Regions from separate parts of the Martelella sp. FLE1502 genome, predicted to be linked through region 2. Evidence: predicted binding sites of a transcription regulator. Region 2 holds the regulator's gene; the other holds the start of a gene.
The links. The regulator LexA, encoded in region 2, represses DNA repair genes until DNA is damaged. The targets are predictions, from matches to a motif close to TGTTCNNNNTGTGTTCNG.
Positions count from the first base shown of each region.

Region 1: V6767_RS19690 (energy-coupling factor ABC transporter ATP-binding protein) is a predicted target of LexA. The motif match lies at 6,346-6,363, and genes of this name have one in related genera.

Region 1 is NZ_JBAKFQ010000030.1:51,954-59,882, reverse strand. Features, by position in the region: partial or broken gene V6767_RS19725 (SAM-dependent methyltransferase) at 1-381, opposite strand, end outside; gene dxs (1-deoxy-D-xylulose-5-phosphate synthase) at 412-2,331, opposite strand; gene V6767_RS19715 (pirin family protein) at 2,481-3,410, opposite strand; gene V6767_RS19710 (exodeoxyribonuclease VII small subunit) at 3,445-3,699, opposite strand; gene V6767_RS19705 (acyl-CoA thioesterase) at 3,938-4,336, shown strand; gene V6767_RS19700 (biotin transporter BioY) at 4,366-4,938, opposite strand; gene V6767_RS19695 (energy-coupling factor transporter transmembrane component T family protein) at 4,935-5,555, opposite strand; gene V6767_RS19690 (energy-coupling factor ABC transporter ATP-binding protein) at 5,555-6,232, opposite strand; gene V6767_RS19685 (winged helix-turn-helix domain-containing protein) at 6,383-7,582, shown strand; gene V6767_RS19680 (glutathione S-transferase family protein) at 7,698-7,929, opposite strand, start outside.
Region 2 is NZ_JBAKFQ010000014.1:84,459-92,387, forward strand. Features, by position in the region: gene V6767_RS13540 (ComEC/Rec2 family competence protein) at 1-2,141, shown strand, start outside; gene lexA (transcriptional repressor LexA) at 2,095-2,802, opposite strand; gene V6767_RS13550 (YrhK family protein) at 2,950-3,723, opposite strand; tRNA gene V6767_RS13555 (tRNA-Lys) at 3,810-3,885, opposite strand; gene V6767_RS13560 (cytochrome c biogenesis CcdA family protein) at 4,126-4,869, shown strand; gene V6767_RS13565 (AEC family transporter) at 4,896-5,840, shown strand; gene V6767_RS13570 (UbiH/UbiF family hydroxylase) at 5,892-7,076, opposite strand; gene pcsA (phosphatidylcholine synthase) at 7,270-7,929, shown strand, end outside.

The sequences.
Region 1 (7,929 bases), on a different contig from region 2:
CCCCCCCCCCCCCTCCGCCATCTGGCCGTGGCCAACATCGATTGCCGTGACGTGACGTGCCCCTCGTTCCAGCAGCACCTGGGTGAAACCGCCGGTCGAAGCGCCGATATCGAGCGCATGCGCGCCCTCGGGCGACAGCGCGAAATGATCGAGCGCCGCCGCAAGCTTCAGCGCGGCGCGGGAGACATAGCGTTCGGCCGGATCGTCAATCGCGATCTCGGCGTCCGGGCTGACCGTTGCGCCGGGCTTCGTCGCCCTCTTGCCGTTGACGGACACCGCCCCGCGCGCAATTGCGTCGCGGGCGCGCGAGCGGGTCTCGAAACGGTTGAGCGCGACCAGCAACTGGTCGAGGCGCATGGAGGGAGTGGTCATGGCCGCTCCATGGACGGTTTTTGTAGCAGGCGCAAGCGGTCAGCCGACCGTGCCGGTCGAAACGCCGTGGCGGCCAAGCGCGCGGAACACGGTTTGCACGATCCCGTCGCGGTCAAGCCCGGCCTTGGCATACATGTCCTCGGGCTTGGCCTGTTCCATCCAGATATCCGGCAGCACCATCTGGCGCACGCGTAGCCCATGGTCGAGCAGGCCCTCATTGGCCAGGAACTGGACCACATGGGCCCCGAAACCGCCGACCGCGCCTTCCTCGATCGTCACCAGCACCTCGTGATGGGCGGCGAGCTGGCGGATCAGGTCGTGATCGAGCGGCTTGGCGAAACGGGCATCGGCAACGGTGGTCGAAAGGCCAGCGGCGTTCAGAACCGTCGCTGCCTCGCGACATTCTCCCAACCTCGTGCCGAAGGACAGCAGCGCCACCTTGGAGCCCTCGGAAATGATGCGCCCCTTGCCGATTTCGAGAATCTCGCCGCGCTCCGGCAAGACCACGCCGGTGCCTTCGCCGCGCGGATAGCGGAACGAGATCGGGCCTTCATCGTAGGCTGCGGCGGTGCGCACCATGTGCATAAGCTCGGCCTCGTCACCGGCGGCCATCACCACGAAGCCGGGCAGGGTGGCAAGGTATGTCGTGTCGAAGGAGCCCGCATGGGTCGGCCCGTCAGCGCCAACGAAACCGGCGCGATCGATCGGAAAGCGCACGGGCAGGCCCTGGATCGCGACATCGTGGACCACCTGGTCGTAGCCGCGCTGCAGGAAGGTGGAATAAAGCGCGCAGAACGGCTTGATGCCTTCGCTCGCAAGACCGGCCGCAAAGGTCACCGCGTGCTGCTCGGCGATGCCGACATCGAAAATCCGGCTCGGATAGATTTCCTCGAACTTGTCGAGACCGGTGCCGGACGGCATGGCGGCGGTGATCGCCACCACGTCCTTGTCGTTGCGCGCTTCCTCGATCAGCGCCTTGGCGAACACGGAGGTGTAGCTCGGCGCGTTGGGCTTGGATTTCGCCTGATGGCCGGTGACGACATCGAAACGGCTGACGGCGTGACACTTGTCGGCGGCGGCTTCGGCGGGCGCATAGCCCTTGCCCTTCTGGGTCACGACATGGATCAGCACCGGGCCGCGGGCATTGTCGCGGGCGTTGCGCAGCACCGGCAGGAGATGATCGAAGGAATGACCGTCGATCGGGCCGATATGGTAGAAGCCAAGCTCCTCGAACATGGTGCCGCCGGTGACATAACCGCGGGCATGGCCAACGGCGCGCGAGATTGCGCTTTCGATCGACTTGCCGAGATAGGAGGTCAGCCGCTTGCCGAAATCGCGGACCTCGAGATAGGTCTTGCCGGAGGCGAGCCGCGCTAAATATGCGCTCATCGCCCCGGTCGGCCTTGCAATCGACATATCGTTGTCGTTGAGGATCACGATCTGGCGCGCGCCAAGCGCGCCGGCATTGTTGAGCGCCTCATAGGCCATGCCGGCGGACATCGCGCCGTCGCCGATCACGGAGATCACATTGCGGGGATGGTCCTGCAGCTTGGAGGCGACCGCCATGCCGAGTCCGGCGGAAATCGAGGTGGAGGAGTGGCCGGCGCCGAAGGGGTCGTATTCGCTTTCGGCGCGGCGGGTGAAGCCGGAAATGCCGTTTTCCTGGCGCAGCGTCCCCATCCGCTCACGCCGTCCCGTCAGGATCTTGTGGGGGTAGCACTGGTGGCCGACGTCGAAGATCAGCCGGTCGTCCGGCGTATTGAACACCTTGTGGATCGCGATCGTCAGCTCGACCACGCCGAGGCCTGCGCCAAGGTGACCGCCGGTGCGCGACACCGAGGAGATCATCTCCGCGCGCACTTCTTCGGCAAGCTGCGGCAGGTCGCGGTCGTGAACGTCACGAAGGTCTGCGGGCAGCTTGATCCGGTCGAGAATGGAGGTTTTTGACGGTAGCGTCACTGTGGAGCCTCATACGCCCTGAAAGACGTTGTTCCTGCCTGAAGCACCTGCGGCGCAAGCCGGAAATGCTTCCTGTCCTTGTTTTCGCGCGCCAGTGACCGGCAAACCGGCAACGGCTTTAGCGCGTCCTAAATCGTTTCTAGCGAATTTCAGCGTTCGGGCAAAGGAACAAATTCCTTCTCGTCTCCCGGCACCAGTCCGAACCGGCCCTGCCGCCAATCTTCCTTCGCCTGTTCTATCCGTTCCTTCGAGGAAGACACGAAATTCCACCAGATGTGGCGCGGCTTTTCCAGCGCCTCCCCACCAAAAAGCATGAGACGGCATCCGTGTTCCCCCGCTCCCTCGATCGTGATCGGGTCATTGGGGGCAAGCACCAGCAATTGCTCGGCATCGAAGGTATCGCCGGCAACGCCCAACCGGCCTTCCAGAATGTAGATCGCCCGTTCCTCGTGCTCTGCTGGAAACGAAAGCCGCGCGCCGGGGCGCAGCGCGATATCGGCGAGCAGCGTGTCGGTGAAGGTCTTCACATCGGCCTTCATGCCACAAAAATGGCCGAGCACGAGGCGACCGCTGACGCCGGTCTCCGAAATGGTTGGAAGTGCGTTCTTCTCGGTATGGCCGAATGTCGGGTCGATCTCCTCGTCCCGCTCCGGCAGGGCCAGCCAGGTCTGGACGCCGGACAGCGCGTGCGGGCGCAGGCGCAGGTCGTCGGGCGTGCGCTCGGAATGGACGATGCCGCGCCCCGCCGTCATCAGGTTGACGTCGCCCGGGCGGATGACGGTGTGGTTGCCCAGCGTGTCGCGATGGCCGATCTCGCCGGAGGTGAGATAGGTGACGGTGGAAAGCCCGATATGGGGATGCGGCTTGACGTCGAGCGCCTCGCCATGGCCGCCGAAACGGGCCGGGCCCATGCGGTCGAAGAAGATGAACGGGCCGACGAGCCGGCGCTTGATCGTCGGAAGCGCCCGGCGCACCTCAAAGCCGCCGATATCGCTGGTGCGCGGGATGATCAGCTGGGCAACGTCATTGCAGCTTTCGGCATCGCCGAATTCGGGGTCCTTGCCGGGAAAAAACGACATGTCCGATACTCCGGGCGCCGGTTCGCGCCGATCGTTATTGTGGGTCCAGCGGTTCCGTTCCTGCCGGTCTGCCGTCGCGATCGAGACGGATTTTCTCGACCCTGGCTTCCGCCGCGCTCAGCAGCTTTTCGCAGTGCTTCTTAAGGGCCTCGCCGCGCTCATAGATCTTGATCGATTCTTCCAGAGCGACGTCGCCGCGCTCCAGCCGAGCCACGATCGATTCGAGTTCCTCGACCGCGCGCTCGAAGCTGAGGCCGCTCACATCGGTCGGTTTCGTTGCTTCCGTCATGGTCTGGCCTCTCGAGTTTTCGCGCGCATTTCGTTTCGGCAAGGTAATGCGCCCCGGCGCGATTGCAAGTCAAGCATGGTCGTCTCCGCTAACCATCAGATAACCATATCATGGCGTTTGACTTGGAAAGGTTCTATAGAGTGCTGAGCTTTTCCGCATTGCAGCGCGGCTGCATTCTTGCGAATAGCCGGTGAAAACGTGCGTAACGGCGTTGCTTAGCGCCGGGAAGGTGTGGCCGATGGATGAACTTCATCCTGAAAGAACGGAACTTCGTGTTCCCTATCGCGATATCGACATGCATGGGCGCATGCACACCGCCGCCTATATCGAGCATGCAGAGGAAGCCCTTGCGCGGTTCTGGCAGTACCGTCCGGAGGTGGAGAACGAGCCCGCCTATGTCGTGCGCAAGGTCGGCTGCACCTTTTATCGCGGGCTGAAGAACGGCGAGACGGCGGATCTGGTGGTGCGCGCTGCCAAGATCGGCGGCAAGTCGATCGGCTTCAATGTCGCGGTGCAATCCGGCAATCACATCGCCGCCGAGGTTGAACTGCTGTGGACAGCCGTCAACCGCGTCAGCGGAGAACCCGCGCCCCTTCCGGAAGCGACGCGGGACTGGCTGTTTTCGTTTCTGGACTGAAGCGTTAACGGCTGATGCCGGCCCCGCGATCAGGCCTCGCTGGAGAGGCTTTTGGGCAGCAGCGGATAGCCGACCATCACCGCGCGCGCGGCGAGCGCCGCCAGCACCGCCTTGATGATATCGCCCGGGATGAAACCCATCGAGCCTGCGACTGCCGGGGAGATGCTCATGCCGATGCCATAGGCGAGCCAGGCGATGCCGAAGAAATAGACGACCACGATGCCGCCCGCGAAGGCCGCGACGAAGAAGCCGAAGGTCTGCCGCAGCGCATTCTCGGTCTCCGCCGCATATTCGGCAAGCGCGCCCGCGACATAGGCCGCCGGCAGCCAGCCGATCAGGAAGCCGGCCGTCGGCGCGGCGAAGCTGCCGAGGCCGCCGCGCCCGCCGGCAAGCACCGGAAGCCCGATCGCGACCAGCACGAACACCAGCAGAACGGCGGCCGCGCCGCGCCTGCGGCCAAGGATCAGACCGGCGAGCATGACGCCGAGGGTCTGCGCGGTGATCGGCACGGGAATGAAGGCAAGCGGAATGGCCGGCAGCAGGCCGAGCGCCACGATGATGGCCGCGAAAAGCGACACGAGAACCAGATCACGCGAGTTCATTTGACGTTCCTTCTGTCTTCGCCGCGAATGCCGCGGGCATCGATGGCATCGGCGATACTGTCGGCATCGCGCAGGGTCAAGATGATCAGCGGGACGATCGCGCCCCGCGGGCGAAACCGTATGCCCCGGGCCCTGTGGGCATCGCGGATCGCGCCGTAGCGGGAGAGAATATCCGGCACGAAGCGGATGACAAGCCCGACCGCAAGCCCGATATCGGCCGCGCGCACCAGCCCCGTCTTCTCCAGCGGCCGAGCGGCGCGCGTGATCGTGTCGATAAAGTCCGGCACGGGCGTGCTGGCGGTGATGGCGGCGGCGGCCAGCATCAGCGCGGAGAGCCGGAGAACCGAGGCCAACGCCTGTTCCCAAGGGTTGAAGATCAGGCTGAAACCGCCGACAAGCAGAACGGCGAGCGCCATCGGCACCAGCCGGGCCAGCGCCGGGCGCAGCCGGATCGGCAGGGTGAAATAGACGAATGCGGCTGCGGCGGCGAAACCGGCGAGCCCCCACAGGTTTGCGGTGAGAAAGACGGCGAGCGAAAAGGCGACCAGCCCGCCGAGCTTCACGCCCGGCGAGATGCGGTGGAGAATGCTGTCGGCTTCGACATAGAGCGATTGCATCAGCGGTTCATCGCCTCATATTGCGCGATCACGTCTTCCGGCGCGCCGTCTCCCGCAAGTCGGCCCTCATGAAACAGCAGCACCCGCTCGAAATCGCGCAGGATGGCCAGGTCGTGGGAGATGATGATGACATCCTCGTCAAGCGCCGCGATCGTCTCGGCGACGCGGCGGCGGTTCCTGAGGTCGAGCTGGTTGGTTGGCTCGTCGAGGATCACCAGCGAGGGCCGGGTGGCGAGCACGGCGGCAAGGGCCGCAAGCTGCAGTTCCCCGCCGGAAAGCTCATGGGCGCGGCGTCTGGCGAGGTGGGCGATGCCGAGCCGGGCGAGTGCCTCCTGCGCGCGTTCGGGCACTTCAGCCTTGGCAACGCCGCGCGCCTTCAGTCCCAGTTCGATATCGTCCTGAAGGATCGGCAGGATGATCTGGTTTTGCGGCGACTGGAACACGAAGCCCGCATCCGCCATCACCGCTTGCGTTTCGGCAACCGTATCACGGCCATTGACCGCGACGGCACCGGTCGTGGGCTTGGTCAGACCGTTGATCAGCCGCGCGAAGGTGGTCTTTCCGGAGCCGTTGAGGCCGATCACGCCGATCCTGCGGCCGGTCAGCGACAGCGTCAGCGGATGAAGCGCCACCCGGCCTTCATGCGTGACTCCGGCCTCAATGAATTCGATCTGCAATCTCGCCCCCGGACAAATTTCCCTCTTATAGGCATGAAAGTCCGGTTCCGGAAGGGCCGTTCCCGTTGCTGCACAGGTTGCCGGGACGCCGTGTCAGGGCGGCGCGGATCGGATGTTCTTATTTTGTCCGAATCGCATTAGGCTCGCGCCATGACCATCACGATCTCCAACGCCGATGCCCGGCGCATCTTTCTCGCCCGTCAGGGCCTGTCCGCGCCGCCCGGCAGGGCGATGGACAAGGCCGGGCTTCTTGACCTGATCGAGGCGATCGGCTTCGTGCAGGTGGATTCGATCCGCACGGTCGAGCGCGCCCATGACCTGATCCTGTTTTCGCGCAACCAGACCTTTCGCCGCGAGCATCTGACGGCGCTTCTGGAGCGGGACAGGGCGCTGTTCGAGCACTGGACCCATGACGCCTCCATTATTCCGATGCGGTTCTATCCCTATTGGAAGCACCGCTTCCGCCGCGAGGAAGAGCGGCTGCAGGAGCGCTGGCGCAAATGGCACGGGGACGACTTTGCCGCCGCGTTCGAGCACACCTATGAACAGGTGCGGGCGAACGGTCCGATCTTTGCGCGCGCGCTGAAGCAGGAGGATCACGTTTCCGGCGGCTGGTGGAACTGGCATCCCGCCAAGACCGCGCTGGAATATCACTGGCGCACCGGCCATTTCGCGATCTGCCACAGGCATAATTTCCAGAAGGCCTATGATCTGGCCGAACGAGTGATCCCGGATCACTATCGTCTTGCCGAAGTCGATCACACGGAATTTGTCGATTGGGCCTGCCGCGCCGCGCTCACCCGTCTCGGCTTCGCGACCTCCGGCGAGATCGCCGCCTTTTTCGCGGTCGTCACGCCGCAGGAGGCGAAGGCCTGGGTGGATGCCAATGCGGATCGGCTTCTCGAGGTGCGGGTCGAAACCGTCGACGGCGGCAGGCCACGCGCGGCGGTGGCGCTTGCCGACGAGATGCCGACCATTTTCGATGTGCCGGAGCCGCCCTCACGGGTGCGCGTCCTGAGCCCGTTCGATCCGTTGCTGCGCGACCGGGCGCGGGCGGAGCGGCTGTTCGGCTTTTTCTATCGCATCGAGGTCTTCGTGCCGGAGCCGAAGCGGCAATATGGCTATTACGTCTTTCCCCTGATCGAGGGCGACCGCCTGATCGGACGGATCGACATGAAGGCCGACCGCAAGCGGAGCTCGCTCGATGTCCGCAGGCTGTGGCTGGAGCCGGGTGTGCGGCCATCCGCCGGGCGCTTTGAAAAACTCGACGCCGAGCTTGCGCGCCTCGCCCGTTTCACCGGTGTGGACGCGGTCGCGTACCTGCCGGGCTGGCGGGGCGAGGCTATATAATCACCGGGAGGCCCCAAGCCGAGGCGACTGAGGGATTCCTGTCGGCAGGATCATATTGACCACGCCGGTCTCTTGCGCTCCAGCCTTTAAATGAGCGCTCCGCGCCTTTTGATGCTCAGGCCGGAGAGAGCCTGGAAAGCCGTGCGTAATAAGCCTCCAGCCGTTCTCCGAGCGGCACCTGATAGCGAGGTTGCCAGCCGAGCAGGTAATAGGCGGCCGCGTCCGGCAGGGTGAAGCGCTCGCCCATCAGAAAGGTCTGGTCGCCGAGTTCCCGTTCGAGCTGCGCCAGCCCTTTCTCGACCATTTGCCGGCCCGTCGCCTTGATCTCTTCCTGCGCCTCGGCGGAG
Region 2 (7,929 bases):
TCGAAAGCCGCGAGCCGACGGAAACCGGCTGGCGCTATGTTGTGCGGGTGACGGCGACGGACGACCCCGTGATCCACCGTCCGCCCGAACGCGTCACGCTTGTTGCCCGCGGCAATTTGCCGCCTGTCGGCATCGGTCACGCCATTCAGGGGCTTGGGCGGCTGCTGCCGCCTTCCGCGCCCGTCATGCCCGGCCTGGTTGATTTCGGGTTCCTCTCCTATTTCGACGGCATCGGCGCGGTGGGCTTTTTCTATGGGCCGCCGAGCGATGCCGGCCTCGCGCCCGCGCCGGGCGTCAGCGTGCGGGCGGGTTTTGCGATCGAGCGGATACGCGACGGCATTGCAGGACGTATTCGTGCGGTGCTTGCGGGCGACACCGGTGCTTTTGCCAATGCGATCATCACCGGCGAGCGGCGGGCGCTGAGCGACGACACGCTCGATGCGCTGCGCAATGCCGGTCTTGCCCACATCATTGCCATTTCCGGCCTGCACATGGCGCTCGCCGCCGGCATTTTCTTCTCAAGCCTCAGGCTGCTGCTGGCGCTGTCGCCACGTGCGGCCGAGGCGGTTTCGACCAAGAAGATCGCAGCGGCCGCGGCGATCGCGGCGGCGCTGTTCTATCTGCTGATATCGGGCATGCAGGTGTCCGCCGAACGGGCCTTCATCATGCTGGCCGTCATGCTGGCGGCGGCGATCTTCGATCGTCCGGCGATCAGCCTGCGCAATGTCGCGCTTGCAGCGCTGGTGATTCTGGTCGTGACGCCCGCCGAAGTGGTGGGGCCGGGCATGCAGATGTCCTTTGCCGCCACGCTGGCGCTGATCGCGGGCTATGGCGCATGGCAGCGCCGGCCCGCTCAAGGATTTCGCCAAAGCCGCGGGCCGCTCCGCTGGCTCTGGATCGCAGCCTCCGGTATCGTGCTCACCGCGCTGATCGGCGGCTTGTCGACGACGCCGTTCGCCATCCATCATTTTTCCCGTATCGCGGGCTACGGGCTGCTTGGCAATCTGCTCGCCATGCCGGTGGTCACCTTCGTTGTCATGCCGGCCGGGCTTTTATCGCTCATCGCCATGCCGCTCAATCTTCACGCGCCGTTTCTGATCGTCATGGGCTGGGGGCTTGATTGGGTGATGCAGGCGGCGACTTGGGTCGATAGCCTTGGCGGCGCGTTTACCACAGGCCGCGCGCCGGAGGGGGTTCTGCTGCTGTTTCTCGCCGGCTTCCTGCCGCTCGTGTTGTTGCGCACGCGTCTGCGTCTCCTCGGTGTGATCCCGATAGCGGTTTCCTTCGCGCTGATCTCATGGCCGCGCGAGCCTCCGCCGCCGCAAATCCTGGTGGCTGGCGATGGCGATCTCGTGGCGATCGTCACCGGTAATGTCGCGGCTCTCACCACGAAGCGGCCGCCATCCTTCGTGTTCGAGCAATGGGAAACGGCACTCACACTCGCGGAGACGCTGCCGCCTGTGGAGGAAAGCGCGCTGGTGCTGAATGAGGAAGATCGTTTCGCGCGGCTCGAAGCAACGGATATGGCGAGCGCCGCGCGGGCGCTCAGCGAAACGATCACCGAATCCGCCCGGACGCCCGGCACCTTCCGCTGCAAGAAGGATGCATGGTGCTATGCGACCTTGATGGGCCTCAGAATCATGACGGTCGACCGGCCGGCTTTTGCCGGCCTTGCCTGCGACAATGCCGATATCGTCGTCAGCCGTTACCGCCCCGGATTCCAGACCTGCCGTTCCGGCGCATACCTCGTCACGCCAGCAATGCGCCGCCAGCACGGCGCCTTTCAATTCACGCTCCCGCCGGCGGCTGGTCGAAATATGGACGACGGCGACATACGGCGCTCGGTCGCGGAGCCGGGCAGGGGCAGCGAACCCGATCAGCAGGCAGGCAACGCCAATCCGTTGCCGGGAGGCATCGCGGATGCGAAAGCGCAACCGCCCCCGCCAGTGCTCGTAAAACCATCCTGCGGCCCGATGACGATCTCAGTCAGCACATCGGTCAGAGCACTGACCCGCCCGTGGAACAGGCACCGGCTTTATGACTGGCGCTCCGGCGAATATCTGCCGGTGATCGCGGTTCCGCAGACGCTCACCTTCAGTGGTAACGGCGGATCAGGCCGACCAGCTTGCCCTGCACCTTGACCTGGTTTGCCGAAAAGATACGGGTCTCGTAGGCCGGATTGGCCGCTTCCAGCGCGATCGAGGCGCCCTTGCGGCGGAACCGCTTCAGGGTCGCTTCCTCGTCATTGACGAGCGCCACGACGATATCGCCGGGCGAGGCGGTGGCGATATTGCGGATGATCACCGTGTCGCCGTCGAAAATTCCGGCCTCGATCATCGAATCGCCCTGCACCTCCAGCGCATAATGTTCGCCCGCGCCCAGCATTTCAGCCGGCACGGTGATCTGATGGGTGTTTTCCTGGATTGCGGAGATCGGCACACCGGCGGCGATCCGGCCCATGACTGGAATGCCCGCCGAGCCGCCGTCATTGGCGCTGGCCGGCGCCTTCGGCTCTTCCTGTTTCTTGCCGAGCGAGCCCTCGATCACGCTTGGCGAGAAACCCCGGCGCGGCTGCTGGCCGATCGCGCTGTCCGGCATGCGCAGGATTTCGAGCGCCCGGGCGCGGTTGGGAAGCCGGCGGATGAAGCCGCGTTCCTCCAGCGCGGTGATCAGCCGGTGTATGCCGGATTTCGACGCGAGGTCCAGCGCCTCCTTCATTTCATCGAAGGACGGCGGAATGCCGGTCTCTTTCATCCGTTCATGAATGAAATACAGCAATTCCTGTTGTTTGCGTGTCAGCATTTCCTGCCCCTGGCCCTTCGAAACAAATCCAGAACGAATATACATGTTCTCACTGTGTTCCGCAAGCCCGGGGAAGTCCCGGCAATCAAGGGGTTTCGCGCCGCCGGTGCGGGGCGGGACACGAATCGACAAACCGCGAGGTCGGTTTCACTCTTCCCAGCGTTTCTTCCTTCTGGGCGCCAGCGGCTTCAGCGGGTGGAGCGCATAGGATGTCGGTTTTCCCAGTGCGGTGGCGACCACGCGATAGGCGCGGCGGTAGTTGAACAGACCGCCGATGAAGAACAGGACGCTGCCGACCAGATATTGCCACGCCAGGAAACCGTCCAGCAGGGTTTCGTCGCGCTCGCTGGCAAGCGTCCAGAGATAGGGGATGGAGGCGACGGCAAAGAGCGCCGAGCCGACCACGAAGGTCAGGGCCGTCAGGTTCATCATCTGCAGGGTGACGAGATCGTCGGCCTGGACGATCTGGATGACGTTGATGACCGCGCCGACCACGAACAAGACGCTGCCGATGATGAAACACCACGCGCCGGCCTTGGGAAGGTCGACGGACGACAGAAAGAAAACGCTGCCAACCACGAACAGCGCGGTTCCAAAGACATAGGTCCAGGCCGCCCAGGCTTCCAGCCTGTCCCACAGCGTTTCCGGGTCCTTGCGCTGCCTGGCGTAGACGAAGACCTCGATCAGGTCATGGCCAGTCACGAGCAGATAGATCAGCGAGCCGAAGAAGAATATCCAGGCGCCAAGATCGGCATAGGATGAAAGCGCCGGAAAGAAGCAGATGCTGCCGAAAATGAAGATCAGCCCGCCGGCCTGATAGGCGATCGCGTTGATCGTCTCCCAGCGGAAATTCTTTCGCTTAGCCGGCGTATCGGCAATCACGTCATGAAGACGCGGTCGATTGACGAACATATGCGGCATGCGGTCCCTCGAGATTGATACGCCTGGCGCTTGGCCGCGTTTTAACGAAGCGGGGAAGGAAAATCAAAACCGGCTGAAAAACAAAATGGTGAGAGCGCAGGGGTTCGAACCCTGGACCTACTGATTAAAAGTCAGTTGCTCTACCGGCTGAGCTACGCTCTCCCGAGCCGGATGCCCGGCTGAAAGTGGGCGGAACATAGAAAGGGTCTTTATGAAGGTCAACCCGGAATCTCGCCGCGAAAGCGATAATAGGGCGGTTTTCGGCGCGCGGAAAGGTGATTGGATTTGACCGGTCATCTGGTTTAAGACCCGCGGACGTGTTGCGCGGGCATTTACGCTGTCGCGAGCATGGGTTTCGGGCATTGCCCGCGCCCGCAATTGCAAGGTGTTGGAGCAGGTTTCTTGTCGATCGGCGATATTTCCCTTCTGAGCGCGCTTCTGGCCGGCGCGCTGTCCTTTCTCTCGCCCTGCGTGCTGCCGCTGGTGCCGCCCTATCTCTGCTACATGGCGGGGATATCGGTCGACCAGTTGAAAGGTGGCGGCGAAGCCAAGCCGGCAAGCCAGTGGGCGGTGCTGCTGCCGGCCTTCTTCTTCACGCTTGGCTTCGCGACGATCTTCGTGGCGCTCGGCGCGGGCGCGTCCACCATCGGGCAATTGCTGCGCCAGTATATGGATATTCTGAGCAAGGTCGGCGGCGTGATCATCATCCTGATGGGGCTGCATTTCCTGGACGTGCTTCGGATTCCGATTCTCTCGCGCGAGGCGCGGTTTCACGGCGGCGGCAAGCCGGCAAGCGTCACGGGCGCCTATATCATGGGGCTCGCCTTCGCCTTTGGCTGGACGCCGTGCATCGGGCCGGTTCTGGGCGCAATCCTCGCCGTGGCCGCCACCAAGGCGACGGTTTCGAACGGCGCTATCCTGCTGGCCGTCTATTCGCTGGGCCTTGCCGTGCCATTCTGGATCGCGGCCTATTTCTCCGGCGCCTTCATGCGGTTTCTGACGCGGTTTCGGAAACATCTGGGCGCTGTCGAGAAAATCATGGGCGTGTTGCTGATTCTCACCGGCGTCGCCTTTCTTTTCGGCTTCATTGCCGATATGGCGATCTGGTTTCAGCAGACCTTTCCGGTGCTCTCGCGCATCGGCTAGCTGCCCGCCACCAAGCGACCGGAGCCATGGCCGATATTCTAGCGCTGCTTTTCCCGTTTTTCGGGCTGATCGTCATCGGTTTCGGCGCGGCGAAAATCTTTCGCCATCCCGAAGAAGGCACCGCCTGGCTCAATATCTTCATCATCTATGCCGCCCTTCCGGCGCTGTTCTTCAAGCTGGTCTCGCGCACGCCGTTCGAGCAACTGACGCGGCTCGATTTCGTGTCGATCGATCTTGCGGCGACCTATTCCGTTTTTCTGTTGCTGTTTGCCATCGGCTATCTGTGGAAGAAGAACGGGGTGCGGGAAACGACCATCCAGGCCTTTGCCGGCAGCTATGGCAATATCGGCTATATGGGGCCGGGGCTTGCGCTGCTGGCGCTGGGGGAGGAGGCCGCCGTTCCGGTGGCGCTGATCATCTGCTTTGAAAACGCGCTGCATTTCATCGTTGCGCCGACGGTGATGGCGACGGCCCGCGGCGGCGGAGGGCGTTCGCTGATCCGCCATATCGTGTTGCGCGCTTTGCTTCACCCGTTTCTGGTGGCGACCGCCCTGGGCTTTGCTGTCTCTGCATCCGGGTTCGCCGTGCCGCAGGCCTTCAACCGGCTGGTGGATTACCTTGCCCAGGCGGCAGCGCCCTGCGCGCTGTTTGCCATGGGCGTCACGCTGGCGCTGAGGCCGGTCAGGCGGGTGCCGGCGGAAATCAACTATATCGTGCCGGCAAAACTGATCCTCCACCCGCTGGTGGTCTATCTGTTCATGATGGCCCATGGCGGCTTCGACCCGCTCTGGGTCAAGGCGGCGGTGCTGATGGCCGCGCTTCCGACGGCGACCAACGTCTTCGTCATCGCTCGCCAGTACGGCATCTGGTATGAGCGGGCCTCGGCGACGATCCTGATCTCGACAATCGCTTCGGTGGCGACGCTCGGCGTATTGCTGGCGCTGATCAGCGCCGATGCGATTCCGTTCTAGATTCGGCGTCTAAAGACATCTAAAACAATAACTTATGCCGGTTTCCTGACGTTATCCCGCAAACAGCGCCTTGATGCCGCGCATCGGCTGCACGCCCTCGCGCATGGCGAACTGGCGTAGCGGCGGCACAGCGGAGAGCACGTAGAGCCCGGCCGAGCGTGCAAGCTGCGCCGGCAGGAAATCGGCCAGCAGCGAACGGTTAAGAAGGTCGACGCTTGCCGTCCGGCTCCAGACATCGGACTTGCGCAGGAAATCATAGCGCTCGCCGGTGCGTGACGAGATGGTCGAACCGTCAATGCCGTCCAGCATGCGCGAAAGCCGCATGATGTCGCGCAGGCTGAGGTTCAGCCCCTGCGCGCCGATCGGCGGAAAGGCATGGGCGGCCTCGCCGACAAGCGCCATCCGGCCCTTGCCGAAACGGTTCGAGACCAGCGAGGAGAGCGGCCATTTCTGCACCGGGTCGTCGATCTTCACCGCCCCCAGCAGGAACTGCATGCGCTCCTCGATCGCCGCGGCCATTTCCTCCGGCGGGCGGTCAACCATGGCCTCCGCATCGGCCGACGCCATGACCCAGACGAGACTGGAACGGTTGGCTTCCGGCAGTGGAACCTGGGTGAAGGGACCATTGCGGGTGTGGAACTCGGTCGAGATATCGCCGTGCGGCAGGCCGTGTTCGAAATTCAGAACGACGGCGGACTGCTTGTAGCTCCATTGCCGGGTGCCGATATCGGCGCTTTCGCGCACCTTGGACCTGCGGCCATCGGCGCCGACAACCAGCTCGGAGTTGAGGCTTTCGCTGGAGGCGAGCGTTATCGCGACGGCGTCCTTGCCGATTTCGATATCGCTTGCGGCCTCGCGGAACTGGGTGATGTTGGCCTCGTTCTCGACGGCTTGCGAAAGCTTTTCGACCAGCACCGTGTTCGGAATATTGTAGCCGAAGGCCTCCAGATCGATCTCGGCGGAGCGGAAGCTGACGGTCGGCGCGCGCAGCAGGCGGCCTGTGCCATCGATGATCCGCATGGTCTTGAGCGGGGCGGCGCCGGGCTTGATGTCCTTCCACAGGCCCAGCCGGTTGATGAAGGCGATGGAGTGGTCCATGAGCGCGGTGGTGCGGTGGTCGCCGCTGCTTTGGGCGGGCGCCACCAGGGCGACGTCGCGTCCCCCACGCGCCAGCGACAGCGCCGTAATCATTCCGGCGGGTCCGCCGCCGATCACTGCAATTTCATGCTCCGCCATAATCGAGCCTCGTCATTTGTTGTGATACCGATATAATGCGGCAAGGCTGTTTCTGCTGCGAAAAATTCTGGAAAGCCAAGATTTTTTTCGCGCATCGCATCCATCTGGTGCATTCTGGACCGAAATTCGGTAGGCATGCCGGATCGTCCGGCGGAAAAGGCCGGCAACGCACGACGTAGCAAACGGATATCGAATGGGATTGTTCACTCAGCGAAAAGTGCCATATGCGGAAATCAGGGCTTTTTCCGTCCATATCCTGACGGCCTCGGGCTCGTTCCTGGCCTTTCTCGGGGTCGTGGCCGCCGCCGAGGGGCGATTCGTGTCGATGTTCTGGTGGCTCGGGCTGGCGCTGCTCGTCGACGGCATTGACGGGCCGATCGCCCGGCGGCTGAGGGTCAGCGAAGTGCTGCCGAGCTGGTCCGGCGTCATGCTCGACAACATCATCGACTATGTCACCTATGTGCTTCTTCCGGCCTTCGCGCTTTATCAGTCGCATATGATCGGCGAGCCGCTGTCCTTCGTCGCCGCCGCGCTGATCGTGGTTTCCAGCGCGATTTATTACGCCGACAGCGGGATGAAGACCGGCGAGAATTTCTTCTCGGGCTTTCCCGTGGTCTGGAACATGGTTGTGTTCTCGTTCTTCGTCATTCAGCCCTCCTCGCTGGTCGCTATGGCGATCGTGCTTCTGTCGGTCGCGCTCACCTTCGCGCCCGTGCAGTTCCTGCATCCCGTCCGCGTCAAGCGCTTGCGCCCCCTCAATCTGGCCGTCTTCGGCATCTGGTGCGCGACCGGGTTCTATGCGCTGATTGCCTCCTTTGACGCGCCGAAACTGATCGAGGCGCTGTTCGTCGCC